Regions from separate parts of the Bacillus sp. NEAU-Y102 genome, predicted to be linked through region 4. Evidence: riboswitches for the same ligand, from Rfam matches in the RefSeq annotation. Region 4 holds a riboswitch; each other region holds the start of a gene.
The links. A riboswitch is a leader RNA that binds a small molecule or an ion and turns the genes downstream of it on or off. The one in region 4 is predicted to bind S-adenosylmethionine.

Region 1 (7,392 bases), 190 kb from region 4:
GATTTTAGCGCTTTTTAATTTTGCTAAATGCTGTGAAATTGTAGATTGTGGCATGTTTAAGCCAGTATACATTGTAGAAACGTTGCTTGGACCGCGCTCAATTAATCCTTTTACGATACATAAACGAACAGGATGAGCTAGTACTTTTAATAATTCTGCATTACTTTCATATAGTTCTAATTCTTTTTGAAAGGTTTCTAACATGTTCTTTTCCACCTCCGTGTGAGCTATTATACCATACTATACATACCAAAAATTTAAAGAAAAGAAAATAGTTGTTGCAGAAAAAAAGTCCTAAAGTAAAGAAATTGTAAGAAAAGAGACCCTGATGTAAATAAAATAGGTAAATTAGCACGTTTTTGTAAAATAAAATTTTTGGGTGAAAATTTCGATGCGTTTTAAAAATTGAAAGATATAGATATATTTGTAACACAATTTTATCATGATTTTCTTATTCTTTCAAATGAATATACAAAATTTTTAAAATAATATGACAAAGGAATTGTAATGATATATATAGAATATAAAACAGTTTAAAAGAAAAGAAGCTGAATGTAATTCGCTTCTTTATGATGATAACGAAATATTTGATTACAGCTGATAAATCTTAGGATAATCAAGTCATTAGTCATTTATTCTAAAATTCATCTTTTAGCAACGTTAAAAACCTGTGATTCCATATGTTCTCGTAAAAATCAATCGTCTCTTTTGCGGACATAAAAGGATTCTTCAACGTAGAGGTTGTTTTCTGTGCCATAAAGTTTTCGTATCCCAGTCCGTGGGCAAACTTAATCGTAGCATCCATACAGTACTCTGTTTGGGCACCACAAAATTCAATGCGCTTTACAGATAATTGATCTAAAATTTCTTTTAAGTTTGTTTTATAAAATGAATTTGCATGTGTTTTTCTTACAAAAAAATCTTGTTCTTGAACATCTAGATCGGTATGAATAGCCCAATTTTCTTTCTCGGGTACTAAATCATCATCACAATGTTGAACAAAAAGGATTGGTTTATTTAATTTTCTGTATGAAGAAATTCTTTGATTTACTTTTGTTAGTAAGTTCTGTAAATCAAATAAATGCTCTCCGCTATAACATACTCCATTTTGTAAATCGATAACGATTAAAATATCTGTACAAGTATCCATTATTTTTGCTCCTTTTTATTTCTTAATATATCAATTAATCCATTACTTGGAAATAGATAAAAATTTTATTTTTTAATGAACTATATAGACAGAAAAGCACTAAAACGAGTATGGTAGACAGCATAAAAAAAGATATGAAAACTTAATTTCATATCTTCTATTCATTCTATGCATTTACAGGTTCTTCTACATAAGAAAGGGCATTTTCAAAATCGGATATTAAATCGTCAACATTTTCAAGGCCAACTGATAACCGAAGTAATGAATTAGAGATCCCTCTTTCATCACGAGCTTCTTGCGACAGTGCTGCATGTGACATTTTTGCTGGGTAAGAAAGAATTGACTCTACCGCTCCTAAACTAACTGCAAAAACGGGTAATTTTACTTTTGACAAAAATTGGCGGAGTGCATCTTCTGACTGCAAAGTAAACGATAAGACCGCTCCAGCTGATGTTGCTTGAGATTGTTGAATATTAAATCCGAGATGCGTTTGTAATCCAGGATAATAGACATTTTGTACTTTAGTGTGCTCTTGTAAATAATGTGCAATTTTATTGGCATTTTTAGCTGAATGCTCGAGGCGTACATGCAATGTTTTTAGGCCACGAAGTACGAGAGAACAATCTTGAGGCCCTAAAATAGCACCGAATGCATTTTGTAAAAATCCAAGCTTTTGAGCGAGTTCTGCATCTTTTACTACTGCTAATCCGGCAGTAACATCACTATGACCAGCAATAAATTTTGTAGCACTATGAAGAACGACATCAGCTCCAAGTTCAAGTGGTTTCTGGAATAGTGGTGTCAAAAAAGTATTATCAACAAAAGTAAGAGCGCCAATAGATTTTGCAAGTTTAGAAACTTCGCGGATATCTGTCACTTTTAAAAGTGGGTTAGAAGGTGTTTCTACATAAAAGAGCTTTGTATTTGGTTTAATGTTTTGTTTTATTTCTTCTAAATTGGTCATATCAACAAATGTATGTGAAACACCGTAACGGGAGAGTACCTCAGTTATCACTCTGTAAGTGCCTCCGTATACATCTTCTGAAATGAGTACGTGATCACCTTGTGAAAGAAGGAGGAATGCAGTGGAAATCGCTGCAATGCCTGATGCAAAGGCGAATCCCTTTGTTCCACCTTCTAATAAAGCAATGATATCTTCAAGAGCTTCACGAGTTGGATTTCCTGACCTGCTATAGTCATATTTTCCGAACGTATCTACATCAAACTGGTGAAAAGTTGATGTGTTATAAATGGGAACGTTCACAGCGCCCGTTTGTGAGTCATGTTTATATTGGTTGTGTAGTAAGAGTGTATCTATAGAATAGCTCATATTTTTACACCTTCTTTTACGAGTTTAATGGCTTGCTTTAAGTCTTGAATTAAATCGTTACTATTTTCAATGCCAACGGAGAATCGAAGAAGACGATTGCATACACCGTTTGCTGTTCTAATATCTTCAGGAATATCAGCATGTGTTTGCGTTGCTGGATAAGTCATTAAACTTTCTACACCACCAAGACTTTCTGCAAATGTAATTAAGGATAAAGATTGTAAGAATGGATTAATCCAAGCTTCATCTTTAAGGCGGAATGAAATCATGCCGCCTCTTCCTGGATAAAATACATCTGTCACCCCGTTTTCATCATTTAAATATGCAACAACTGCTTTCGCATTTTCTTCATGTTGTCTCATGCGAAGCGCTAACGTTTTCATACCGCGAATTAATAACCATGAGTCAAATGGGCTTAAAACCGCGCCTGATGCATTATGATAATGAGCGATTTCCTCGCAAAGTTCCATTCCTTTTGCAACGACAAGTCCGCTTAGTACATCGTTATGTCCCCCTAAATATTTCGTTGCGCTATGGAGTACAATGTCAGCACCTTCTGTTAATGGTTGCTGTATATAAGGTGTGTAGAATGTGTTATCTACAATAAGAAGTAGTCCGTGCCTTTTCGCTACAGTTGCGACAGCAGCAATATCAGTAACTTGCATTAATGGATTAGTTGGAGTTTCTATGAAAATAGCCTTCGTTTCAGTTGTGATAGCTTGCTCAATTTGTTTAATAGATTGTGTATTTACGTATCTACATCGAACATTCCACTTTTTTTCGTGCTCAGAAAATAATCGATACGTTCCTCCGTATAAATCTTCAGATACAATAAGTTCGTCTCCAGAGCGGAATAGAGAAAGGACGAGGAGAACAGCCGCCATCCCTGAACTACAGGCATAACCTTGTTCGCCATATTCTAAGTCTGCGATCGCCTGTTCTAAAAGACCGCGAGTTGGATTGCCAGTTCGTGAATAGTCAAAGCCAGTAGATTTACCAATTCCTTCGTGACGATAAGCGGTTGAGAAATAAACCGGTGGATTAACCGTTCCTGTTGTAGTTTCACTGCGATTTCCGATTTGTGCTAGTTTCGTTTCGATTGTTGACATGTGAAAATTCCTCCTTTTTAAATTGAAACATTAAGTGAATATAAAATAAAAAAAGCCTTCTAAGAAGAAGGCTTTCGGTTTGAATAGAGTCTTCTTCTCATCTGTCAAATCTTTCACAATTTGCTGGAATTAGCACCTTATTAACAAACTGTTAATGGTTGCTGAGGCGTCATAGGGCCAGTCCCTCTACCTCTCTAGATAAGAATGTTCGTATGAAATTTTTATTATGTTTTTAACTTTACAACAAAAGATAATTGAATTGCAAGTTTATTTTAAATAATTTTTATTTTTCCGCAAGTATCATTGACTTTTACTTTTGTGCATGCTAAATTTATTAAAAAATTAACAAACATTGTTAAAAGGGGAACGCATTTCCTTTTAGCTACATAAATAAAATAATAAAGACAACTCTTATTGAGAGCGGTGGAGGGAAAGGCCCTGTGAAACCCGGCAACCTTCAAACGAAATGTTTGAAACGGTGCTAATACCTGCAAAACGAATGTTTTGCATAATAAGAGGAGGAACGATTATGTCCCCCTCTTCAAAGTGAAGAGGGGGTTTTTATATTGATAGAAATGAGGGAGATTCGTGAAATTACTAGATTTATTATCAAAAGGAATTGTAATAGGTGATGGTGCGGTTGGGACGTTATTGCATTCACATGGTTTGCAAAGTAGCTTTGAAGAATTGAATGTATCTGATCCAGACTTAATTATATCGATTCATAAACAATATGTAGCTGCTGGAGCAGATGTAATTCAAACGAATACGTATGGGGCAAATGAGACGAAATTACGTATGTATGGTTTAGAAAATCAAGTTACAGAAATTAATAGAGCGGCAGTAAAACTGGCGAAAGCATCTGTTACAGACAGAAATGCAATTTTAGGAACAATTGGTGGTATGAAACACATCGGAGCCGTTACAACGACTGATATGGAAAGGGAGTTTATGCTACTTGAACAGGCAGGGGCTTTACTAGAAGAGCAGGTTGATGGATTACTATTAGAAACTTTTTACGATGAATTTGAATTACTTCATGCCGTTAAAGTATTGCGTAAGCAAACGAATATTCCAATTGTTGCTCAATTAGCGTTACATGAAGCAGGTACGACTCAAAATGGAAATGATGTCAATGAAATATTAAAGCAACTTATAGATTGCGGTGCAAATGTTGTTGGATTGAATTGTCAACTAGGGCCGCTTCATATGACGGAAGCTTTCAAAATGATATCGATTCCGCAAAATGGCTATTTATCAGCATACCCAAATGCAGGTCTCCCGAATTATGTGGAGGGACGTTATGTATATGAGGGAAGCCCAGCTTATTTTGAAGCGATGACACCGAGATTTATTGAGCAAGGTATTCGATTATTGGGTGGTTGTTGTGGTACGACTCCAGAACATATTCAAAGTATGAAGCGCGCTGTTGCGAATATTACCCCTGTAATAGAAAAAGACACGATTCAAAGGCCGAAAGTCGTTCATACGCATGAGAAACGTTCGAAGGCTCACGTCACTCTAGCAGAGAAAGCGAAAAAACAAACGACAGTTGTAGTGGAATTAGATCCACCGAAAACGTTAGATACACAGCGTTTTTTTGAAGGAGCAAGAGCGTTAAAAAGAGCGGGAGCAGATGCTATTACTCTAGCAGATAATTCATTAGCATCGCCTCGCATCTCGAATATGGCAATGGGTGCGTTATTAACCAAGCATGATATCCCAGTATTGACACATTTAACGTGTAGAGATCATAACGTCATTGGACTACAATCTCATTTGTTAGGTTTATCGGCGTTAGGGATGGAAGAAGTGTTAGCTTTAACTGGTGATCCAGCGCGCGTTGGTGATTTTCCCGGTGCAACTTCTGTATATGATTTATCCTCTATTGAGCTCATTAAAATGATTAAAGAAATGAACGATGGACGTTCAATTTTAGGGAAATCAATTGGACCGGCGACAAGGTTTTCTGTAGGCGGCGCATTTAATCCTCACGTGAGGCACTTAAAAGCAGCGGTTAAGCGAATGGAACGAAAAATAGATGCTGGAGCGGAGTATTTTTTAACTCAGCCAATTTACGATATCGCGCTAATTGAAGAAGTGTATGAAGCGACAAAGCATTTGGAACAACCTATTTTTATTGGAATTATGCCGTTAGTAAGTAAGCGGAATGCAGATTTTCTTCATTTTGAGGTGCCGGGTATTACTCTTCCTGAAGAAATAAGAGAGAGAATGGATGGACACGAAACGAAAGAGGCAGCAATTGAGGAAGGGATTCGCATTTCGCAAGAATTAATCGACATAGCGATGAAATATTTTAATGGTATTTATCTTATTACACCATTTTTAAAGTATGAAATTACAGAACATCTTGTTAAATATGTAAGAGAAAAGCAAGAAGTGAAAGAAGGTATTAATTGATGAAGTGTATAGAAGAAAAATTACAGAATAGCATTTTAATATTAGATGGGGCAATGGGGACAATGATTCAGCAAGAGGATTTAACTGCTGAAGATTTCGGAGGAGAAGAGTACGAGGGCTGTAATGAATATTTAGTAGAAACAAGACCAGACGTTATTTTAAAAATTCATAAAGCTTATATTGAAGCTGGAGCGGATATTATTGAAACAAATACATTTGGGGCAACGAATATTGTACTAAGTGATTATGAGCTGTCTCATTTAGATGAAGAACTAAATGAAAAGGCAGCACTTTTGGCGAAGCAAGCTGTTAAAGAAAGCGGGAAGGAAGTATATGTTGCGGGAGCAATGGGACCAACAACGAAAGCAATTAGTGTTACAGGTGGTGTGACTTTTGAAGAATTGATTGAGGCTTATACAAGGCAGGCACGAGGATTGTTAAAAGGAGAAGTTGATGTATTACTCGTTGAGACGAGTCAAGATATGCGTAACGTGAAAGCAGCTTATATTGGAATTCAAGCTGCTTTTGAAGAAATGAAAAAAACGGTTCCTATTATGATTTCAGGAACGATTGAGCCAATGGGAACGACTCTGGCTGGGCAAACAATTGAAGCTTTTTATTTATCAGTAGAACATATGAAACCATTATCTGTTGGATTAAACTGTGCGACTGGTCCGGAGTTTATGAGGGACCATATTCGTTCACTATCTGATTTATCGGAGTGTTACATTTCTTGTTATCCAAATGCAGGTCTTCCTGATGAAGATGGACATTACCATGAATCTCCATCTTCTCTTGCTGAAAAGGTGAAGCGATTTGCTGAAGAAGGATGGGTTAATATTATCGGTGGTTGTTGTGGCACGACACCAGAACATATAAAAGCAATGAAATCCGCGCTAGCATCTCTTAAGCCTCGTGACCATCATGAGAGAGAAGGACATGGAATTAGTGGATTGGAGGCACTGCAATACGATGAGTCTATGAGACCGTTATTTGTAGGTGAAAGAACGAATGTTATTGGATCACGTAAATTTAAACGATTAGTAGCAGAAGGGAAATTTGAAGAGGCTGCTGAAGTGGCAAGGGCGCAAGTGAAGAAAAATGCTCATATTATTGATATTTGTATGGCAGATCCTGATCGTGATGAAATAGAAGATATGGAGAAATTTTTGACAGAAGTTACGAAAGTGTTAAAAGTACCGATTATGATTGATTCAACGGATGAAAATGTTATGGCAAGAGCACTTACTTATATTCAAGGAAAAGCTGTTATCAACTCTATTAATTTAGAAGATGGAGAAGAGCGTTTTGAAAAGGTAACACCGCTTCTTCGTAAGTATGGTGCTGCAATTGTAGTTGGTACAATCGATGAAGATGGTATG
Region 2 (7,392 bases), on a different contig from region 4:
AGCTTTTAAAAACACCAAATTTAACTCCTGAATCAAGAGACGAATATATTAAACATATACTTGAAGAGTTAAATCGTGCCCAAGAAATTATCGATGATTACTTAACGTTTGCCAAACCTTCTCCAGAAAAATTAGATCAAATTTCAGTAAAACAAGAGTTAAATCGAGTTATTAATATGATATTGCCATTGTGTAATATGAATACGATACATATTACACAGGATTTTTCTGAGGCAACCATTGTTGGTAATAAACAACACTTTCAACAATGTTTTTTAAACTTAATAAAAAACAGTATTGAAGCAATGCCTAATGGTGGTACCTTAAATATTTCCTCATCTATCAATAATAGTAAAGTTGAAATACGAATTGAAGATAGCGGAGTTGGAATGTCACAGGAGCAAATACATCGATTCGGTGAACCGTATTTTAGTACAAAAACGAAAGGCACCCGTTTAGGTACGATGGTTGCTGTTAAGATTATTGAGACGATGTATGGAAGTTTAAAAATCCGAAGTATCGTTAGTAAAGGAACAACTTTAACGATTACGTTCCCAAAATATAGTAAGAATACGCATTAAAACAAATAAAAAAGGAGCATAGTCGCTCCTTTTTTATTTGTTTCGATACATAAGTATCTTCAATGTTTTTTAGTTTACATTTGTGAAGACTAATTAAAAATTAGTATCCTCCGCCCCAGCAGCTGCATCCTACAATTATTAATAGAATGAATAACACAACTAATAAAGCGAAACCTCCACCAAAACCACAAGAACCACCGTAACTCATATTTTCTCCTCCTTTTGGTTTGAAAACTAATAGGTAGTTGATCATTTTAACTGGTTCGTATTATACATTATGTGTATATCCCTTTTTTTGAGCATGTCTACATAAAAATAAGTAAAAGCACTCGTTTAAAGAGTGCTTTAAAATGGATACCAAAAGTTTTGAAATACGTTTAATTTTAAATATACGGCAACAATGAATATGAAAACACCGGCAAATAAAGCGATGAAATCTTCACGTTTCGCCTTACTTGTATAAAACCATGTACGTTTATCCTTCTTTCCAAATCCTCTTAAATCCATTGCATTTGAAACCGTATCTATTCTTTCTAGAGAATGAATGATTAGTGGCCAGAAAATTAAAACACGGTTCTTCATACGAACCCATAAACTTGCTTCTCCTTTTTCAAAAGCCACTCCTCTCGCTTCTTGCGCGTGTTTAATAATTTTATACTCAGACTGGATGTCAGGAATATAACGCAGTGCAATATTTATTGCATATGTAATCTTATAATGAATACCAAATTTACTTAAACTACTTACAAATTCACTTGAATCTGTCGTGTAAATAAAAAGAAGTGTAAATGGTAATAACGTAAAATACTTTAATGAAAGTGTAGCTGCATAAAATAATGTTTCATATGTAATTGTTGCATATCCAATATGTAAAAACGAGGTATATGATTCAGTTAATTCAGATCCATGAGTGGGTGTAATAAATAAAATCATGACAGAGTTTAATAAACTAAATGTAAATATGACACTAAAAACAATTAAAATTTTACGAAATGGAATTTTAGCAATTCCGAGTCCAATACACCCAATAATAAATAAAATTAGCAACAACCTAAAATCAAAAAACAAAAAAGTAATCGTCATACAAAAAATAAATAAAAACAATTTTACTACCCCATCCATACGATGAAAATATGTACTATGCACCTTCCTCCCTCCTATTACTGTCTAAATAAAGCTCCATAAATTTTTCTGGACATACAATCCCACTAAATTTAACAAGCTTGGTTAAAGAACTCTCTCTTAAGTTGGCTCTTTGTAAGGTTTCTTGATCACCAAATACATTAGACACTGTATTATCCGCAATAATTTTCCCTTCATGTAGAACTACTGCACGGTCTGCATATTCTAGTGCGAGATTCATATCGTGAGTGATAAAAACAAATGAGATTCCCTTTTTAGCTAGTTTTTTAATAAACGACATAAATTGTTTATAATGATAATAATCTTGTCCCGCTGTCGGTTCATCTAATATGATAAGCTTGGGATCTATTGTTAATACAGATGCGATTGTTACTCTCTTTTTTTGCCCATAGCTTAGCGCTTGAATTGGCCAATTACGAAATGGATATAAACCACAAATTTTTAAAGTTTCTTCTACTCTATTCTTAATTTCTTCCTTAGAAAAATTATTTAATTTTAATGTAAATGAAACTTCTTCAAAAACAGTGGGCTGTGTAATCATATGATTTGGATTTTGCATCACGTAAGATATGGTTTCCCCACGTTTACGAATAGACCAAGAACTAATATCTTCACCTTCTAACAAGATTTCCCCATTTTTCATTTTGTTTATGCCTATAAGACTATGAGCTAATGTTGATTTCCCTGCTCCATTATGTCCCAACAGTGCCACAATTTCTCCTTCATATATTGAAAGGTTTACATTTTCTAATACTTTTTGTTTATTAGGGTATGAAAATGATAAATTCTCCACTTTAAGTAATTCCTTGTTTTTAGTATTACCTTTTAATATGACTTGTTTCTCCATCCACTCTCTTATAACGTTGCTTACCTTTTCCTTTTGAAGGTTTTCCATTGGATATATTACGTCATTATTACTATCAAAATGTAATCTCTTTAATGCTTCGATGTAAATAGGCTCTCTTAAGCCAATACATGGTAATATATTTGACGCTAAGATTTCTTTTGGTGTTCCTATTGCAATGACTTTACCTTCATCAATTAATATAACTTTGTCTAAATCCAGCTTTAAAATTTCTTCTATCCTATGTTCGATAATAACAATCGTTTTATTATATTGCTCATGTATATCTTTCATAAGTTCTATCGTATGTAATGCGCTTAGCGGATCTAAGTTCGCTAACGGTTCATCGAACAATAATATATCCGCATTTGTTGTTAATAAACCAGCAAGAGAAACTGTTTGCTTTTGACCTCCTGATAATTCATGTGGACTTTGTTTATGAAACGTATGCATCTTCACCTTTCTTAATGAGTCCGAAACAATCTTTTTCATATCCTCTTGATTTACACATTCATTTTCTAAATAAAAAGCTACATCTTCTTCTACTGTCAGACCAATAAATTGAGCATCTTGATCTTGCAAAATTGTTCCCACATGTTTACTCTGTTCAAAAATACTGCCTTCCCTCGGATCTTTACCGGCAATTAATACGTTACCTGTACTAATCCCTTCATAAGAAAATGGAATTAGCCCATTGATACAATGAGCTAATGTCGACTTTCCTGAACCACTTCGTCCAGCAATTAGCACTTTTTCCCCAGGGTATATATGAAAGGTAATATCACTTAAAGTAGGCTGCGCAGCATGCCCGTATTGAAAGGTGAATTGTTCAAACGAAATAATTGGTTGCATGTTAACATCCCTACTTTTCAATTTTTAAATGTGCATGTTTCTTATTGGATTTCGCCAAGCCAATTGTAAGTGGCAATCCAAGAACTAAGAATACGATAACATCGGAAATTGTTGCTCCTAATACTTGTATAACAATTTTGTCAAATGGTTCTCCCATCACAATAATATCGAATGCCCCAGCAAATATAATAGCAATGACAATACCAACTAACCCAGTAATTGCCAAATAAGAAATATCTCCCTTGTTAAATGACCCGTTTTTCACACTAAAACCAACTCTTTTTTGAATAAGACCCATTGAAAAACCAATAATCCCTGAACTAATAACCCAGCCCCACCAAATCCCCCAGCCAGCAATCGTATCTGTTACGGTATGACCGATAAGTCCGATTAAGAGTCCTGCCACTGGACCAAATAATGCTCCAAAAACAGTTAATATAGCTAATGCTGGTTTAATAAATGTATTCGGTGCAATAGAAAATCCCCAAAGTCCTAATATCCCGTATAAGGCTGCTCCAATCCCGATTGCTACTACTAACTTTGTTGATAATTTATTCATTACAATTCCCCTCTCATATTGGTCAACTTTTATTATTCTATATTTATTTTAAAAATGAATTATGCATCGACACTTCCTTTCTATACAACAAAAAAATGACCTCTTACATAAGAGGTCATTTTCTTTCACGTTCAAGAATCCTCTTATCTTTCAAAAAACACATCGTGTCCTCTGCGGAATTAGCACCTTCCTATAAAATTGCATAGGGGTTGCTGAGGTTTCTTAGGGCCGTTCCCTCCACCTCTCTGGATAAGTATTAATTTGTAATTCGTATTATGGCACTAAAAAGCATAAATTTCAATACTTTTCTAACTATTTTTATTTTTCGTTAAATAGTACATTTAAATCATTGTATTCTTATCGGAATTATGAAATAATAAATTCAAAATCGTTTCGGGAGGAATGCATTATGAAAGTTATTGGTTTAATTGGGGGATTAAGTTGGGAATCTACATCATTATACTATAAACATATTAATACACTTACACTCTCTCAATACGATCAAAATGCGAAGCTAGTTTTATATAGTATGGACTTTGGAGAAGTAACTACTTTATTACAAAACCATCAATATGAAGAAGTAAAAAATGAACTAGTCACGGTTGCAAAGAAGGTTGAAAAATCTGGGGCTGACTGTTTATTAATGTGTTCAAATACTGTACATCTATTTGCCGAAGAAGTAGAACAAGCAATCTCTATCCCGTTTCTTCACATTGGCGATGTAAGTGCTAAAGAAATGGTAAAACAAAATATAAAACGTATCGGACTATTAGGAACAAAACAAACGATGGAGCAAGATTTCTATAAATCACGATTAGCGAAATATAACATTGAGACAATTATCCCAAATGAAGAGGAAAGAACAGTTATCCATCATGTCATATTAGATGAATTAAGTAAAGGGATCATTTCAGAAGCATCTAAAGAAAAGCTATTACAAATTACAAAGTCATTAATTCAAAACGGCGCTGAAGGTATACTATTAGGCTGTACTGAAATACCTTTACTCATCTCCCAAAATGATCTTACTGTTCCCGTTTTTGATACTGCTTTTTTACATGCAAATACTGCTGTGCAATTTGCTGGATAAGAATATACAAGCATAAAGGTACGAACCTCTATGCTTGTATATAGTTACGACTATTTCCCCCGCTATTTACGGGCAGTAAAACCCCCAACGATTAAAGTTTCACTTTATTTAAAAGAGATTCAATAACTGCAATTACTTCTTTTGAACCACCACATTCTAAAAAGCTATCATTAAGTTTTCGTATACCATGCTTATACTTTTCGTTTGAAAGAACATCTGTTACAGCCTCTTTTAAAGTGTGCACATTAACATGTTCTTTCAATAGTCTACGCGCTGCTTCCAGTTCAGTTAATCTTTGCGCTATCATAGGCTGATCTTTATCATGCGGTATTATTACAAATGGGACATTATAATGAATGGCATCGTGTACGCTATTCATGCCGCCATGTGTAATAAAAACATCCGCTTCATTTAATATTTCTGATTGAGGTACGTATGGAGCAATTATAAAATTATCTGGTGCTTTCTTAATTTTAGAAATATCATTTCTATCACCAATTGCCATTACAACTATCCCATCAAAATCTGAAAAAGTATCAATACAAGTATTAAAGAATGGTTCGAGTCCTTCAAGCAGTGTTCCCATTGAAATATAAATAACTTTCTTCTCTTTAAGTGATTCCAGTGGAAACTTTATATTTGTTTTACGCTTTGAAATACTCGGTCCAATAAAAATGTTATTTTCTCCGAACGATTCGCTATTAGGTTGGAAATAACGACTTGTGTATACGAGACAAACATCACCCTTATTATTCATAAATTGAAGATTATTCTTTGGTTTTACTCCAAATTCATGTTCCATCTGGTTTAGTAATTTTTCAGAGATCTCCTCTGGTTGGAATGGTATATCTGCATTTGGATGAAAAGGTAATGTCTTCAAAAACTCTGAAGGAATTAAAAATATAGGCGAGGACACTACACCTGGAACTTGTAAATACTCCTTTACTAACTCTCCCGCACCAAATATATCATAAATTACGAAATCAAAATTTATGCTTTCACTTAATTGTTTCGTAATTTCTAATATATATAAAGAAGTTTGAACATGCACATGAAAGAAAGCATTTAACCCAGATGAGGTTTCAGCATCAATAGAAATCTCCTTTAATAGATCCGGATGTGTATGTACAGTAGCTCCTAAATCTTCAATCCTATCTTTAAAGTTTGCAGTTGTAATATAATGTACGTTATCCCCTCGTTCAGTAAAGGCTTTCACTAAATTTAATGTAGGGTTTACATGTCCCTCTGCTGGAAAATTAACTACTAAAATATTTAGCACTTATTCCTCACTCCTTACATTTCACTGTTTTAATTAAAGCATACTGTTATTTGTACATGTAATCGTCCCCTAATAGTCCTAAAATGCTTGCTACATTATGTTGATAAATAATTTTCAGTCATCAACATAAAAAAAGCATCTACCTATGTAGATGCCTAACCGTGATAAGGAGTGTTCTGTGAGGTTAGAACAAGCTTCTCTGCTTGTCCTATGCTATCAATATATGATTTATTTTATAAAACGTGAATAGTTAATAGAATTATTTTATCCATTTTATATGATCAAATGGATAAAATACCATTTCTACTTTACCTATTATATTTGACTCATCAATAAGTCCAAGTGTATTCCTACTATCTTTACTATGATTACGATTATCCCCTAACACAAATAATTTATGCGTAGGAACTTTTATTTCTCTCAAATTTGAAAAACGATTGGATACTTGTGACATATCTAAATGTATATACGATTCATCACGCTTTTTACCGTTAATAAATACCTCATCCTCTTTTAGTTGTATGTTATCCCCCGATAATCCAATAATTCGTTTCACATAGTAAGTAGGCTCGTCTTCTTTTTTTATAATGACAACATCTCCATGATGAAAAGACGATAAACAGACGTTTACCTTATTAACAAGTATATAATCTTTTTCATTCAAAGTAGGTTGCATCGAAATTCCTTCTACCATACAAAATAAAAATGACTTATTAATAAAAATAACCCCTATTATAATTAAGATGTAGCTACATATGTTCCTCCAATATTTTAGAATAAACGGCTTCATATATACCTCATTTCTAATCTATTCCCAGATAAAAACGCCTCTAGTTCACATGAATGCTAGAGACGTTTCGTCCATTTTAATTCTCTTTAGAGGCATCTGTTTTTGGCGCTTCACCAGTTAATCGCTTATTTTTCAAATCAAAATAAGCATCTAAAACTTCTTTTCCAATATCGGAGTTAATGCCCGATTTATCATTTTCAACCCACGGTACTACAACAGAAAATGCTACTTCTGGATCATCATATGGCGCATAT
Region 3 (7,392 bases), 760 kb from region 4:
AAAGACGAAAGGTGTGCAGGTAGATTCAGGTTCGATAATTGAACGCGTCAAAAATGGTATGCAATTGCTGCAAGTATTATTAATTTGTTCATTGGAAGATGCACTGCAAACGGCAGATTCTATGCAAGCTCGTGGATTTGGTGTAACGAAACGTACGACATATATTCGCTATAGAATGGAAAAACGAGATTGGTATACGCTCAGTTATTTAAGTATTCTATTTATAATTGCTATCATATGTAGTACGTATGGCGGAGGAAAGTTAATCATTTATCCGAAAGTCGAATCTATTTTATTTCAGCAATACGATGGGATGATGTTTATCGTATTTACGATGTTTATTAGTTTACCAATTATAATGGAAGGAAGGGAATGGTTATGGTGGCGCATGCAGAAATAAACAATTTATCATTTGTATATGCTGATGAAAATGAAAAAGCGTTACAGCATATTTCTCTTTCTGTTCAAAAAGGTGAGTTTATTGCACTTGCTGGAGAATCGGGATCTGGGAAGACGACGTTATTAAAACATTTTAAAAAGGAGTTACTTCCAATTGGTACGCGTTCTGGAGAGATATTTTATGAGGATGTTTTAATAGAGGAAGTAGCTGATTTGTTATCTGCCCAAGAAATTGGGATGGTATTTCAAAACCCAGAAAACCAGATTGTTATGGATACAGTGATTCAAGAATTAGCATTTTCTTTAGAAAATATCGGATTACCATCACATATTATTCAAAAAAGAATAGCAGAGCTTATTAGCTTTTTAGGATTTCAAGATTTATTGCATCAATCTGTTCATACGTTATCTGGTGGGCAGAAGCAGCTTGTCAATTTAGCTGCGGTATTAGTTATGCAGCCGAAATTGCTATTATTAGATGAACCGACAGCGCAGTTAGATCCAATCGCTGCAAAAGAGTTTTTAGGATTATTAAAACGGATTAATGAAGAACTTGGAATTACGATTATTTTAAGTGAACATCGTTTAGATGAAGTTATCCCGCTTGCAACACGCGTTGTTTGTATGGATAATGGCCGTATTATGTATGATGGTAGTCCTAAAATGGTTATTACGGATATGTGGGGAGTAGAAACATTCCATCCATTTATTCCGCAAATTCCAAGGCTATTTTTAGAGTGGAATGTGAGAGATATTCCGTTTACAGTGCGAGAGGCGCAAATGAAAATGAATGATTTTACAGCGATATCATATGTAAATGAGCCAATAGCACAAAGTGAAAAGCAAGAGGTAATTTTAAGCGCAGAGCATATTTCGTTCCAATATGAAAAAAATAGTCCGCTTATTTTACGTGATTTATCAGTTTCGATTGAAAAAGGAAAATGGGTAGCGCTCGTTGGGAAGAACGGTACAGGTAAGTCTACACTGTTAACGATTTTAGCGGGATTGCAAAAAGCGAGAAGAGGGAAAGTAAAGTGGAATGGGAAAGTGATACATAAAATTGATTCGAAAGAACGATTTAAAAGTATTGGGTATGTATCGCAGCATCCATATTATCATTTTACATTTGATACAGTGTGGGAAGAAGTGTATGAACGTGCACGTGAATTATACGGAGAACAAGGAAAAGAAATAGCAGAAGATACGCTAAAACAGTTTTGGTTGTATTCGCTTAAAGAACGCCATCCGCACGATTGTAGCGGAGGAGAGCAACAATTACTTGCGTTATGTACGACGTTATTATCAAAGCCGACTTTATTATTACTTGATGAACCGACAAAGGGGTTAGATCCATGGAAGAAAGAAAGAGTAGGAGAACTATTTAGGAAGCTGCAAAAAGAAGGAACAACAATTGTAATGGCGACGCATGACATTGAATTTGCAGCGAAATACGTTGATCAATGTATGATGTTATTTGATGGAACAGTCATTATGAATGATGCACCGAAAGAATTTTTTAGCGGCAACTTCTTTTATACAACATCTATTAATCGATTCATTCGAAAAGAATTGCCATATGCATTAACGTGGGAGGATGTGTACGAAGCGTGTCCAAACGATATGTTGCATTCATAATATGTATCTTTGCAGTAATAATCGGCACATTACTTCTTACGACACTTGTCATGGACGGTTATTACATGTTAAGTAGTTTGTTTATATTAGCAGTTATTATGTTACCTTTCTATATCCGTTTTGAAAGAAAGGCGTTTGTTTCACGTGAAATTGTTCTCGTTGCTGTATTAGCGGCAATTGCAGCAGTAAGCCGGGTGCCATTTTCTATTTTACCAAGTGTACAACCAACTTCTTTTGTCATTATCGTTTCTGCAATTGTATTTGGAAGTGAAACTGGTTTTATGATTGGTGCTACAGCAGCAATCGTATCCAATATTTTTTTAGGACAAGGTCCATGGACACCGTGGCAAATGTTTTCATGGGGCATGATTGGTTTTATAGCAGGTCTACTTCGTAATACATTTTTTATGAAAAAGCTATGGGGAAGACTTCTTTACGGAGTAATTGTTGGCTTTTTATTTGGCTGGATTATGAATTTCTGGGGCCTTCTCGGTTTTATACGAGAAGCAACGTGGGAAACTGTCATTTCGTATTATATCGCAAGTTTTTACTTTGATTTGAGCCATGCGATTTCGAATGTTATTTTCTTATTACTATTTAGTACTTCATGGATTACGATTCTTACAAGATTTAAAAAGAAATACGGTATATTAGATGAGCATAACGTGACATAGAAAAGCATACTCATATAAGGTAGGGTCGCGACTTACATATTCGTTTGCCTCTTTCATGCTTCTTACATATTGTAAGGAGCATTTTTTTGTCAAAAAATTGATTTAATATGCATCCGTTATTATATAAAATTATTTGTATAATGGTAGGTGAGAACTTTTTTCAAAAGTGAGGTGTATAGTTAATGAAGTTAGTTATTCCGAAGCAACATGGTGCATGGGCCATGCTTGTTATTCCTTTTTTATTAAGTGTCATACTTGGGAAACCTACTATTTATCATATTCCATTGTTTTTAGCGTGGTTTTTTATCTATTTAGCCACGTATCCATTTCTTACGTACATAAAGCAAAGACGAAAAAAAGAGTTTTTACAAGCTGCCATTGTTTATTTCAGCATTGCGTTCCTATTTGGGATGATTTCTTTATTATATGAGTGGCGAATTCTTTTATTCTTAATAGTAATGATTCCATTATTTATAGTGAATATGTATTACGCCCGTCAAAAAAATGAAAGAGCACTATTAAATGATATTTGTGCAATCATTGTGTTTTGTATCGGTGGGTTAATTAGTTATTACTTTTCAATGAAGCAAATCGATCATACAGCTTTATTCATTGCACTTATTTCATTTTTATACTTTTTAGGTAGTACGTTCTATGTGAAAACGATGATTCGTGAAAAAAATAACCCGAAGTATCGTCTTATATCTTGGGGATATCATATCTTATTAACGATAATTGTATTTGCGATTAATCCGTGGTGTTCTCTTATTTTTATACCAAGTGTCATTCGAGCAATTGTGTTGTATGGCAAAAAAATTTCTATTATAAAAGTAGGAATTTTAGAAATTGCTAATTCTGTATATTTTTTAATCATAACGGCAATAATTATGAAGTATGCCATTTGAAAAAACTTCCCATCAATAGATGGGAAGTTTTTAATCTTTTTCTAAAATGTGAACGGTGTACTCGCAACGTTGAATAGCTTGTTCAACAGCATAAAGTGATTGTTCAATACGAGCGCGATTAAAATCTTTTTCAACTGTTTCGAGCGCTTCTTCTAAACAATTTTTAGCTTCTTGTAATGATTGAAAAGAATCTTGTACATATCCGCGAGCATTTTGATGCATTTCATAATCCTCCTTGCATGTTCGTATATGGGTAGTATGAACAGTAAGGAAGAAAATATAATTTGTTATATTTATTATATTTGTTTGACAATTAAAGTGGAATTACGTATAGTAAGAATTAAGTGAATATTTTCTTATCCAGAGAGGTGGAGGGACTGGCCCGATGAAACCCAGCAACCGCGATGCAGGTGCTAATTCCAGCAGAACATATTTGTTCTGGGAGATAAGACGAAGATATATACGTAACTTCTTCTTATCGGAGAGGTTTTTTTATTGCAAAAAAACCGATTACGAAAATTTATATTAAGAAGAAAGGGGTTGCGCATTACTGTGACACTCGAAAAATACGTAAAACTGCGTAGTACAGTTTATGAATATATGATAGAGCAAGATAAGCCGATATCATTATTAGATATTCAAGAACATATCGTTTCGCATCATGAAGGAAAATTCACGAAAAAGATGTTGCATCAATTTTATTTATCAAGATTATTAGACGAACTAAAACTGGATGGGAAAATTACATTAGCTGATGAATATCTCTATGCTGAAAAAGGGGTATTGTATAAGGCGAGAAAAGGGAGCTAAGCTCTCTTTTTTTCTTAAAATAACGGAGTATGTAGAGTAAAAGACTGCTAAAGCAGCCTGATACAGGGAATGGTGTTGAGTGTGTAGTGTCAAAAATTGAATGTGCCTGAAAGAGGCAATTCATATCGGCTGCAAATGAAAAGAGACACCTTCGCCGAATAGGTGTCAGTCATTTTGTCATATAGACTTGCTATTTGACAGTTATTAGAATAACATGCAGGGGTTGTGGAAGTCAAAAGGGAATTAAAGGAAGAGGTGTTGTTATGTATGCTTATTTAATAAAAGAACTATATAGGCATATTCCGAAATATATTATTGATAGAGGATATGAATATTATGAAGATGGACATGTAGAAGATGTTGAAGTACATGATAATAAAGTATTTGCTTTTGTGAATGGTAATGCAGGAAATTATGAAGTCGTTATCGACCTCAAAGATTTTTCAGAAAGTAACTGTGAGTGTCCCTATGAAAATTATTGTAAACATATGGCGGCAGTTGTTTATGATATTCAAGGCACTGGTGAGAGTGCAGTTAAAGAGAAACTGAAAGATTTAGAAAAGGAAGAGTTACTTACTGTATTAAACCGTTTATTACAAAGTTCGAAAAACGTGCAAATTGTAGAGAAGTTGTTAAAGAAGGGGAAACTTTAACTTATAGAGGGAGTTGTTATGTAGTGAATGTACTAATTGTATACGCTCATCCTAATCCTTCAAGTTTTAACGCGGCGATTTTAAATCATGTGCAAAAAGGACTACAGGAAACAAATCATTCAGTTACCGTACTTGATTTATACAAAGAACAATTTGATCCAGTCCTCGTGTTTCATGAAGAGAAGAAAAGACGTGATTTAGTAAATGAAGAGGAAACAGCTCGGTACAGAACGTTAGTAGAAGAAGCAGATACACTTCTATTCATCTATCCAATATGGTGGTGGGGGATGCCAGCAATTTTAAAAGGATTTATCGATCGTATTTTCGTAGCTGGATTTGCTTATAAATATGAAGGGGCTCTGCCGAAAGGATTATTGCAAGGGAAAAAAGCATGGGTTATTAATACGTTAGACTCGCCTCTATGGTACGTCGCATTGTTATATCGATCAGCAGATTGGATTATGATGAAGAGAGGTGTTTTACGTTTTTGTGGCATTCGCGATATAAAACGGTCAGTGTTTCAATCTGTGAAAACGAGTAAAGTATCAAAGCGTGAAAAATGGTTATTACAAATAGAAGAAAAGGCTCGTACATTATGAATGAAGTCGACCGTATTATAAACTGTGTTCAGTATGATGGCGAACTTTTTCGGAAGTATGTTACGCGTTTACTTCAATTGAAAAAATGCAGCGATACATTTCAACAAATTCAAATTGAGTTAAGAAATGACTACTTGATAAGAGGAATTTGTGAAAGAGAAGTTGATGAGGTAGTACGGGGAAGTAAAGAATATGAAATGCATTTTCTTCCTAAAGTATTACAGTGGAATTTTTTGAGGGAAAATCCATATCTAATTGAAAAAGTGTGTGAAGATTTTTTTGCGTTTGAGGCATTACATCTTAAGGACGTAGAGTGGAATACAGTTATAAATTGCATGGGAAATAAATGATTTATTATGTAAAAAAACTAGTATAAAACTAGCTTTTCGTTTAAATAAATAAGAAGTATAGACTAAATGATAAAACCCGCATATAGTAAGTTCACAACACAAAATCCCATAATGTCACGAGCACCTAAACCAGCTATCGCTAATGCTGGTAATGCCCAGAAAGGTTGAAAGGAACGGTATTTGAATATTGATCTAGTTGATTAATATGCAGCAAGTGCAAAAGGATTTTATTTTCTTTTGTGGAATGTTATTTATATTTACCTTATTAAAATTTAGAAAGGAGAATATTTATGAAACATTCCTTAATGGAGACAAATTCAGAACCAGAAAAGAAAGAATCGTTGCTTACACGATGTGCAAATATATTTTCGAGATGGTCTCAGAAATATGTCCCGGATGCCTTTGTTATTGCAGTGCTGCTCACTTTATTTACTTTCATTATAGCTTTGTTGATGAATCCCTCAAATCCGTACAAAATCGTAAAATCTTGGGGGGATGGGTTTTGGACTTATTTAACGTTTACAATGCAAATGGTATTGCTAATGGTTACAGGGATGACGTTAGCTTCTGTCCCGTTTATTAATAGAGCCTTGCAGTCTGTTGCAAAGTTAGCCGATACACCTCAAAAGGCCTATACGATGACATTTTTGATCAGTGCAATTGCATACTATATCAATTGGGGGCTAGCCGTAGTTGTGGGAGCTATCATTGCAAAGGAAGTAGCAAAAAAGAATGCGAATGCACATTTTCCATTACTTGTAGCAGCTGCTTATGCTCCGACAGCCTTATATAGCGCAGGTCTCTCCAGTTCTATTGGCCTGACAATTGCCACAAAGGATCATTTTCTTGTAGATATGATTGGAATTATTCCTACCTCACAAACAATCTTTAGTTACTCTACTTTAATTATTTTTTTCACTCTATTCATCACGATGCCAATTATTATTGTACTTATGGCTCCCAAAAGTGGGATTATCAGCTATAAAGCAATCGAAACTGATACAAATTCTTTTGTAAAACCTCCTCAAAAAAGTTTAACTCCTGCGGAAAAACTGGAATGGACACCAGTTTTAGGAATAATATTAGGCGCAATCGGCACGTTGTATTGTGTTTATGAATTCATGAACGGTCATAGTTTAGATTTAAATATCATTAATTTGTTTTTCTTGTCACTTGGTTTGCTCCTACATGGTTCTCTTGGTAACTTTGCACAAGGATTTAAAGAATCTGCGCAATCCATTTCTCCAATTATCTTACAGTTTCCATTTTATGCAGGGATTATTGCTGTTTTAGGTAGTTCAGGTTTGGGAAGCTCAATCATTGAATGGATGGCATCCATTGCGTCAAAGGATACATTTGATATATTT
Region 4 (7,392 bases):
GGCATGGATTGGCTATATGGTTGTGGTGAGATGTATACGACAGTTGGAGATATGAAGAAGTTAGACGAAGCAATTATAAATGGAAAACTTCTTTCTGAACAAAGTATACAAGCAATGTTTTCACCTTCAGCAGAACGGAAATATGCATTTAGTTTTTATATATATGCAGATTATTTTCATAATCATGGTGTATTATCTGGTTGGAACACTTTTAATAATTTTAATAAAGAAAAAGGAACTTTTGTTATGTTATTTTCAAATGTGAAAAATAGTATGGATGATGACTTTAATAAAGAGTTCCGAAAGATGGTAAATGATTTATTAGAACAAAGGGGATGAGAAAATGGAACATAAAACTTTATCAATAGGTTTCATTGGTATTGGCGTAATGGGAAAAAGTATGGTTTATCACTTAATGCAAGATGGTCATAAAGTATATGTATATAATAGAACGAAAGCAAAAACAGATTCTTTAGTGCAAGATGGTGCACATTGGTGTGATACGCCAAAAGAGTTAGTGAAGCAAGTTGATATTGTAATGACAATGGTTGGATATCCACATGATGTAGAAGAAGTGTATTTTGGTATAGAAGGAATTATAGAACATGCAAAAGAAGGTACGATAGCAATTGACTTTACGACATCTACACCTACCTTAGCAAAACGCATTAATGAAGTTGCAAAAAGCAAAAATATATATACGTTAGATGCACCTGTCTCAGGAGGAGATGTTGGTGCGAAAGAAGCAAAACTCGCAATTATGGTAGGTGGAGAGAAAGAAATATATGATAGATGCTTACCTTTACTTGAAAAGTTAGGAACAAACATTCAATTACAAGGACCAGCTGGGAGTGGACAACATACAAAAATGTGCAATCAAATTGCGATTGCTTCCAATATGATTGGAGTATGTGAGGCTGTTGCTTACGCGAAGAAGGCTGGACTGAATCCAGATAAAGTGTTAGAGAGCATTTCAACAGGGGCAGCAGGTAGCTGGTCATTAAGTAATTTAGCTCCTCGAATGTTAAAAGGAGACTTTGAGCCGGGATTTTATGTAAAGCATTTTATGAAAGATATTAAAATTGCTTTAGAGGAAGCAGAAAAATTACAATTATCAGTCCCGGGCTTAAGTATGGCGAAAGAATTGTATGAAGAGTTAATTAAGGATGGAGAAGAAAATAGTGGAACACAAGTATTATATAAAAAATATATAAGGGGGTAAACGAGGTGGACCTTCAAAAGTTTGATGAGATGATTGATACTGTACAGCGAGCTACTTGTATGAAAATTAATGAAAAACAAAAAGAAGCTTTTAAACAAAAGTATGATTTTGAACCAGAATTTGAATATGGAAGAGATGAGAAGGGGCATTATGTAATTCGAACCTCAAAAAAGATGTTAGAAGAAATGGAGTTTTATTTGGCATTGAAATATGATCGTGATGGAGTGGATCTTTATATGCAAGCTGAGATTGACGGTATATTTCATGTATCTGTTAGCTATGGTGAAGATGCCCTACATCTACAAGAATTGTTTCAATTTCTAGAAGAAAATAAATAAAAGTCCTCATTTGAGGACTTTTATTTATTTAGTCATCTTTAATTTTTATAATTATAAGTTAGAAGCGCGGCGGCATCGTTCAACCGGGAATGGGATAATTTGTGCGATGTGATTAGGACCCAATTGTTTTGTACGAGCATGGCGTATTATATAAAAAGCACACAGAATTGAAACAGGAATAGCGCCGAATAAACCAAACAATAAAGCGCTTACACAAGATGCGACAAATCCTAAAACACCAATTTCTAACTCTTCCATAATAGCTCCTAAAATAACTGGAAATGCTCCACATGTAACCCCAAGTATAAGTGCGATAAGTAAGCTCATGATTATCCCCCTCTGTTTGCGATATTATTTTCCTTCTTAATTAATTGTAGTATATCATATACAAAACAGAATTTTCAGAAAAAATTCAATAAATATTCAAAAAATGTTCAAAAAATATACTTGAAAAATCAAGGTGTTAAATTTGTGATGAAGTGGTACTTTTGAGTAAATAAAAAATCAGGCTTATTTCAAAAATGAAATAAGCCTGTTCCATAGGAGGATGTATATATGTAGAGTGAATAAAAGTTTGGAAAAGGGGGTCCAAGTCCTTTTATTCAACTAACTACCTTAATAGATTGGAACCCAGCCTTCAGTTGTCACAAAAATACGAATAGCTACAACTTGACGATCATCTTGCAAGGTAAAATAATGTCTTGCATTTTCAGGAACAGATATGAGATCGCCTGGCTCAAGTTCAACATCAAAGAATTTCCCATCTTTGCCTTCAATAGCGAAAATGCCATGACCACTGACGATAAAGCGAACTTCGTCATCTGTATGATGATGTTCTTTTTGGAAATTAATTAATAATTCGTCAAGGTTAGGTGTGCTATTTGAAAGTGAAATTACATCATGTGCTTTATAACCTCGACTTGCTGAAACATCAGCGATTTCTTTTGAAAAAACAGCTAATATTTCAGCTTTGTTTTCATCTGTTAACGAATAATTTTCATTTAAATGAGTAGGAAGTTTAGAAATGTTCCATTTCTCATATAAAACGCCTTCCTCTTGTAGAAATTTAGATACTTCCACTTCATTTTCAATGCGAGTATTTACTTCATGAATACGAATTTGCGCCATTAGAAACGCCTCCTTGAATTGATAATAGTTTTATATGAAATTGGAATAAAAACTCATAAGCTTCTAATCTTTTCTTTGCATCAAAGCTATCTCGGCCCCATACGGTAATACCGTGGTTACGGATTAATACTGCTCCTGAATCACCTTTTATATGCTTTCGGAAGTTTTCTCCAAGCGTTGGGATATGGGCATGGTTTTCGATAATAGGAATGTGAATTGTTGCACCTTCTTCCCAAATATCGAGAGCTTTAATAATTTCTTGATTTTGAAGGGTGACTGCATCATTATATAAATTTGTGATGACATTGTTATCAGTTGTATGAACATGAAGTACGCACCCGGCATTTGTATTGTTATAAATATGTGTATGCAATACTGTTTCTGCTGACGGGCGTAATTCAGTCTCTAATACGGGAACCCCTAAATGATCTACTAATAGAAAATCATCTGGAGTAGTTTTTGTTTTATCTTTACCACTTGCTGTAATAAGAAAAGTAAGGGGCTCATGACTAACCTTTATAGAAATATTACCACTCGTTGCCGGAAACCAATTTCGTGTTGTTAATTCTTTTTTTATCTCGCTTAAGTCATACCATTGACGAAAAAGTTGTTTCATAATTTCACCTCCAACAAATGTTTTAATTCATTTTGAATATCATGGAATGTTTCAAACGGTGTATAAGCAATATAATTCTCTTCACACTTTGTAATAAGGAAGTCACGAGCAAATACTTTATCTGCTTGTTTCGCAGCTTGTAAATCAGTAATTGAATCTCCGATCACAATATGGAAGTCATTCGTATCACTCAATTTACGGATGAGAGATGATTTACATAATCCGCAATGATTTTGACAATGATGATCACAAGGATGAGGCCAATTCACCGTAATGTATTCATTTGAAAAATCTGTTTCATTACAGTAAATTTGCTCTTTTGGAATGAGTCCTTGTAAGAGTGGATAGACGAAGAAATCCATTCCACCTGATATAACGTAAAAAGAAATGTTATTTTCATTTATAAATTGTATAAATTCATGAAAACCATTACGAATTTCAGCAGTTTCTATTAAAAATTGAATAATTTCATCGTGCAGATGAGTAGGTATTAATTGAAATAATTGAGAAACACCTTCTTGAATAGATAGCTCTTGTGATAAAATTCTATTCTTTACTTCTTCAGCTTCTGGTGGTGCGAATTTTTCCATAATGGACATAATGTTATCATTATTTGTAATCGTGCCATCGAAATCACAAAATACTTGAATACTCATAATTTCACCTCATGAGAGGGATTTCCCCATATTTGTAGTGCACTATGCAAATTTATGTCATCTACTTCATGGAGTGGTTTATTTTGCAAAGTAGCATTAATTGCAGTACGGAAAGCTTTACCACCGCCTTGCGCTCCATTTGGATGTCCATGTATCCCGCCGCCAGCATTAATAACAACATCTTTACCGAAATCTCGTACAATAAAGGGAACGAAACCAGGGTGAATACCAGCAGACGGAACAGAAAAGCTCTTCTTGAAAAATGCATCGTCTTCATTTAAATATTTTGAGATAGCAAGAGCTTCCTCTTTTTCTAGCGCAACACTTCCGTATGGAGATGGGAATAATGAAAAGTCAGCCCCAGCATAGCGTAGTAGCTTTCCGAGTAATAATGGAGATGAAATTCCATATAACCTAGATGCTGAATAAGCACCACTTACAGCAGGGTGTGCCATAATAGGAACTGGGATTTCATCATCTTCTGCAAGTGATTGTAGTACATCTAGTCCGTAAGCAAATACGTTAAATAATAGAATATCAGCTCCAGCTTGCACTGCACGTTTCGCATTTTCTTTTAAATCAAAAGTTCGTCCTGTTAAATTTACGGCATATAACGTTTTATGTCCGTATGTTTCATATACGGATTGTAAAACTTCTTTTCCAGATACAATGCGTTTCGTAAGTGGTGTTAATGCATTTTCAAATAATATTTCATCATCTTTTACTATATCTACACCACCAATTGCTTGATCGCGTAATTGCGTTTTTAAATACCCAATATTTCGTCCAATCATTCCTTTAAAAATACTCATTAAAAGGGGACGATCATGCACTTGTAAAAGATTTCGAATACCATCTATACCGAACTTAGGACCAGGAAAATGCTTTTTTAACTCATCTGAAAAAGTTAAGTCAATTAATTTTACTTCGCCATCAAGGGATAGCTTTCCAAATGTAGTCGTTAAAATTGCTGGTAAATCTGGACTGAAGTTTAATAACGGATATTCGATTTTAATAATTCCGCGTTTTACTTTTTTACGTAAATACGAATTTGTATGTTCATTTTCAGCTAATTCCTCAATATGAATGACGTTGCCTTTATGTTGCTTTAATTGTTCTTGCAATAATTGTGGCAAATGAGTCCAAGAGCCAATTGTTAAACCAAGTGCAATTTGCTCAGCCTTTTTTTCTAAGTTATGTGAATCATCATGGATTAAATACGTCGCTATAATTCCGCTCATTGTTATAACCTCCTAGTTAAATAAAAAAACCTCTCAGCTAAGGAGAGGTTTTTTTACAACCAGCTCCTTATCTGTCAGCGTAATGCTGCGAGAATTAGCACCGTGTCTACAATTGTAGATCGGTTGCCGGGTTTCGTCGGGCTCGTCCCTCCACCTGCTCTTGATAAGAAGTATTTAGAAATGTTTAAATTTTTAAGATAACTGAATTTTGTCAGATATTTTTCATGTTGTCAATTACTTTTTGAAAAAATTTAATTTATCAATTCGATTAATGGCTTCCCGTAATCTATCTTCTGTATGCAAGAGACCCACACGGATATACCCTTCGCCATGTTCACCAAATCCAACACCAGGAGCAACTGCAACATGTGCTTTTTCTAGTAAAATATCAGCAAATTGCTCAGAGGTATATCCTTTTGGAACAGGAAGCCATGCAAAGAATGACCCTGTTGGAATGTTTACATTCCAACCAATTGATTGACAAGCCGAAATAAGAGCGTTTCGTCGAGATTCGTAACTATTTACAAGGTCTATTACGCAAGACTGTGAACTTAATAGTGCTTCGCGGGCAGCATCTTGAACTGCACCAAAAATACTAACATACATATGATCTTGTAATAAGTTAATGGTTTCAATGACACTTTCATTCCCTACTGCAAAAGCAATACGCCATCCAGCCATATTGAAAGTTTTCGATAGAGTGTAAATTTCAATACCTGTATTTTTAGCACCGTCTGCTTGCAAGAAACTAACAGGTTTTTGACCATCGAATCCAATCGCACCGTAAGCAAAATCATGAACCACTAATATATTATGTTTATTAGCAAAATGAATAGTTGCATCAAAAAAATCTTTTGATGCAGTAGCACCTGTAGGATTATTTGGATAGTTTAAAAACATTAATTTTGCACGCTCGGCAATAGAGTTATTAATTTTTGTGTAATCTGGTAAAAAGTTATTTTCTGCAATAAGCGGCATTGTTTCAAATTGTGCTTTTGCTAAAGCAACTCCTGATAAATAATCTGGATAGCCTGGATCTGGAACGAGAATCGAATCACCAGGGTTTGTAAAACAAACTGGTAATTCTACTAATCCAGCCTTTCCACCAAACAATATAGCAACTTCAGTTTTCGGATTTATTATTACATCATATTCACGTTGATAGAATGTTGCCACGGCTTCTTTTAAACTTTCATGTCCGCGAAATGGCGGATATTTATGATGAATGGTCTTTTCTGCAGCATCTTGTAAAGCTTTTACGATATGCTGCGGTGTTGGTTGATCTGGATTACCTTGACCTAGATTAATAACATCGTGACCAGCTGCAACGAATTTGTTAACTTTTGCAACAAGTGAAGCGAAAAATTGTGTTGGCAATGATGTTACTATCTCAGAAGGTTGAAATAATTTCATACTTTCCACCTCTTTTGAAAGTTGTTACAATTCTAGTGACAAATGATATAATCTTTCCAGTATTTTGTAAAGAGAAAAATAAGAATGGGGCTGAAAAAATGAAAGTCGCATGTATTCAAATGGATATTGTTTTTGGGGATGTAGAAAAAAATATTGAGAATGCTAAAAATAAAATAAGCGAAGCGATGAAGGAGAGACCGGATGTTATTGTCTTACCAGAATTATGGACAACAGGATATGATTTAGCAAGACTTTCTGAAATTGCAGATAGGGATGGATTGGAAACGAAAGAAAAGTTGAAAGAATGGTCGAAACAATATGGTGTACATATTGTTGGTGGTTCCATAGCGAAGCAAACAGAGCAAGGTGTTACAAATACAATGTATGTGGTAAACAAGGAAGGAGAACTAGTCAATGAATATAGTAAAGTGCATTTATTTCAGCTTATGGATGAACATAAATATTTAATCGCTGGAAATAGTACAGGTGAATTTAAGTTAGATGATGTAGAGTGCGCCGGCACAATTTGTTATGACATTCGTTTTCCAGAGTGGATGCGCGTTCATACTGCAAAAGGTTCAAAAGTTTTATTTGTTGTAGCAGAATGGCCATTAGTTCGTTTAGCACATTGGCGTTTGCTATTGCAAGCAAGAGCAGTTGAAAATCAATGTTATGTTGTTGCCTGTAATAGGGCAGGAAAGGATCCGAATAATGAGTTTGCCGGTCATTCTTTAATTGTCGATCCTTGGGGCGAGGTTGTTGTAGAAGCAAATGAAGA

Region 1: it holds a riboswitch for S-adenosylmethionine, as region 4 does, so the genes downstream of both, ACYFX0_RS05850 (bifunctional homocysteine S-methyltransferase/methylenetetrahydrofolate reductase) here and mtnW (2,3-diketo-5-methylthiopentyl-1-phosphate enolase) in region 4, are expected to answer to the same signal.
Region 2: it holds a riboswitch for S-adenosylmethionine, as region 4 does, so the genes downstream of both, ACYFX0_RS29720 (ECF-type riboflavin transporter substrate-binding protein) here and mtnW (2,3-diketo-5-methylthiopentyl-1-phosphate enolase) in region 4, are expected to answer to the same signal.
Region 3: it holds a riboswitch for S-adenosylmethionine, as region 4 does, so the genes downstream of both, ACYFX0_RS01025 (hypothetical protein) here and mtnW (2,3-diketo-5-methylthiopentyl-1-phosphate enolase) in region 4, are expected to answer to the same signal.

Annotation. Positions count from the first base shown of each region.
Region 1 covers NZ_JBTWFK010000001.1:1,158,483-1,165,874, reverse strand. The annotation lists gene ACYFX0_RS05870 (ArsR/SmtB family transcription factor) at 1-204, opposite strand, end outside; gene ACYFX0_RS05865 (cysteine hydrolase family protein) at 638-1,150, opposite strand; gene metC (cystathionine beta-lyase) at 1,317-2,480, opposite strand; gene metI (cystathionine gamma-synthase/O-acetylhomoserine thiolyase) at 2,477-3,589, opposite strand; SAM riboswitch class I at 3,684-3,794, opposite strand; SAM riboswitch class I at 3,998-4,107, shown strand; gene ACYFX0_RS05850 (bifunctional homocysteine S-methyltransferase/methylenetetrahydrofolate reductase) at 4,178-6,010, shown strand; gene metH (methionine synthase) at 6,010-7,392, shown strand, end outside.
Region 2 covers NZ_JBTWFK010000019.1:47,490-54,881, reverse strand. The annotation lists gene ACYFX0_RS29740 (LytS/YhcK type 5TM receptor domain-containing protein) at 1-581, shown strand, start outside; gene ACYFX0_RS29735 (YjcZ family sporulation protein) at 682-789, opposite strand; gene ACYFX0_RS29730 (energy-coupling factor transporter transmembrane component T family protein) at 927-1,727, opposite strand; gene ACYFX0_RS29725 (ABC transporter ATP-binding protein) at 1,720-3,420, opposite strand; gene ACYFX0_RS29720 (ECF-type riboflavin transporter substrate-binding protein) at 3,431-3,979, opposite strand; SAM riboswitch class I at 4,120-4,235, opposite strand; gene ACYFX0_RS29715 (aspartate/glutamate racemase family protein) at 4,389-5,069, shown strand; gene ACYFX0_RS29710 (macrolide family glycosyltransferase) at 5,161-6,348, opposite strand; gene lepB (signal peptidase I) at 6,608-7,138, opposite strand; gene ACYFX0_RS29700 (peptidoglycan D,D-transpeptidase FtsI family protein) at 7,215-7,392, opposite strand, start outside.
Region 3 covers NZ_JBTWFK010000001.1:208,202-215,593, reverse strand. The annotation lists gene ACYFX0_RS01050 (energy-coupling factor transporter transmembrane component T) at 1-400, shown strand, start outside; gene ACYFX0_RS01045 (ABC transporter ATP-binding protein) at 373-2,034, shown strand; gene ACYFX0_RS01040 (ECF transporter S component) at 2,007-2,708, shown strand; gene ACYFX0_RS01035 (YwiC-like family protein) at 2,891-3,613, shown strand; gene ACYFX0_RS01030 (hypothetical protein) at 3,644-3,835, opposite strand; SAM riboswitch class I at 3,967-4,065, shown strand; gene ACYFX0_RS01025 (hypothetical protein) at 4,166-4,423, shown strand; gene ACYFX0_RS01020 (SWIM zinc finger family protein) at 4,687-5,076, shown strand; gene ACYFX0_RS01015 (NAD(P)H-dependent oxidoreductase) at 5,100-5,675, shown strand; gene ACYFX0_RS01010 (hypothetical protein) at 5,672-6,025, shown strand; partial or broken gene ACYFX0_RS01005 (TIGR00366 family protein) at 6,066-6,192, opposite strand; gene ACYFX0_RS01000 (short-chain fatty acid transporter) at 6,316-7,392, shown strand, end outside.
Region 4 covers NZ_JBTWFK010000001.1:971,450-978,841, reverse strand. The annotation lists gene ACYFX0_RS04785 (serine hydrolase domain-containing protein) at 1-339, shown strand, start outside; gene ACYFX0_RS04780 (NAD(P)-dependent oxidoreductase) at 344-1,222, shown strand; gene ACYFX0_RS04775 (DUF3909 family protein) at 1,228-1,560, shown strand; gene ACYFX0_RS04770 (hypothetical protein) at 1,612-1,887, opposite strand; gene ACYFX0_RS04765 (1,2-dihydroxy-3-keto-5-methylthiopentene dioxygenase) at 2,176-2,688, opposite strand; gene ACYFX0_RS04760 (methylthioribulose 1-phosphate dehydratase) at 2,666-3,304, opposite strand; gene mtnX (2-hydroxy-3-keto-5-methylthiopentenyl-1-phosphate phosphatase) at 3,301-3,960, opposite strand; gene mtnW (2,3-diketo-5-methylthiopentyl-1-phosphate enolase) at 3,957-5,201, opposite strand; SAM riboswitch class I at 5,266-5,371, opposite strand; gene ACYFX0_RS04745 (pyridoxal phosphate-dependent aminotransferase) at 5,436-6,614, opposite strand; gene ACYFX0_RS04740 (carbon-nitrogen family hydrolase) at 6,629-7,392, shown strand, end outside.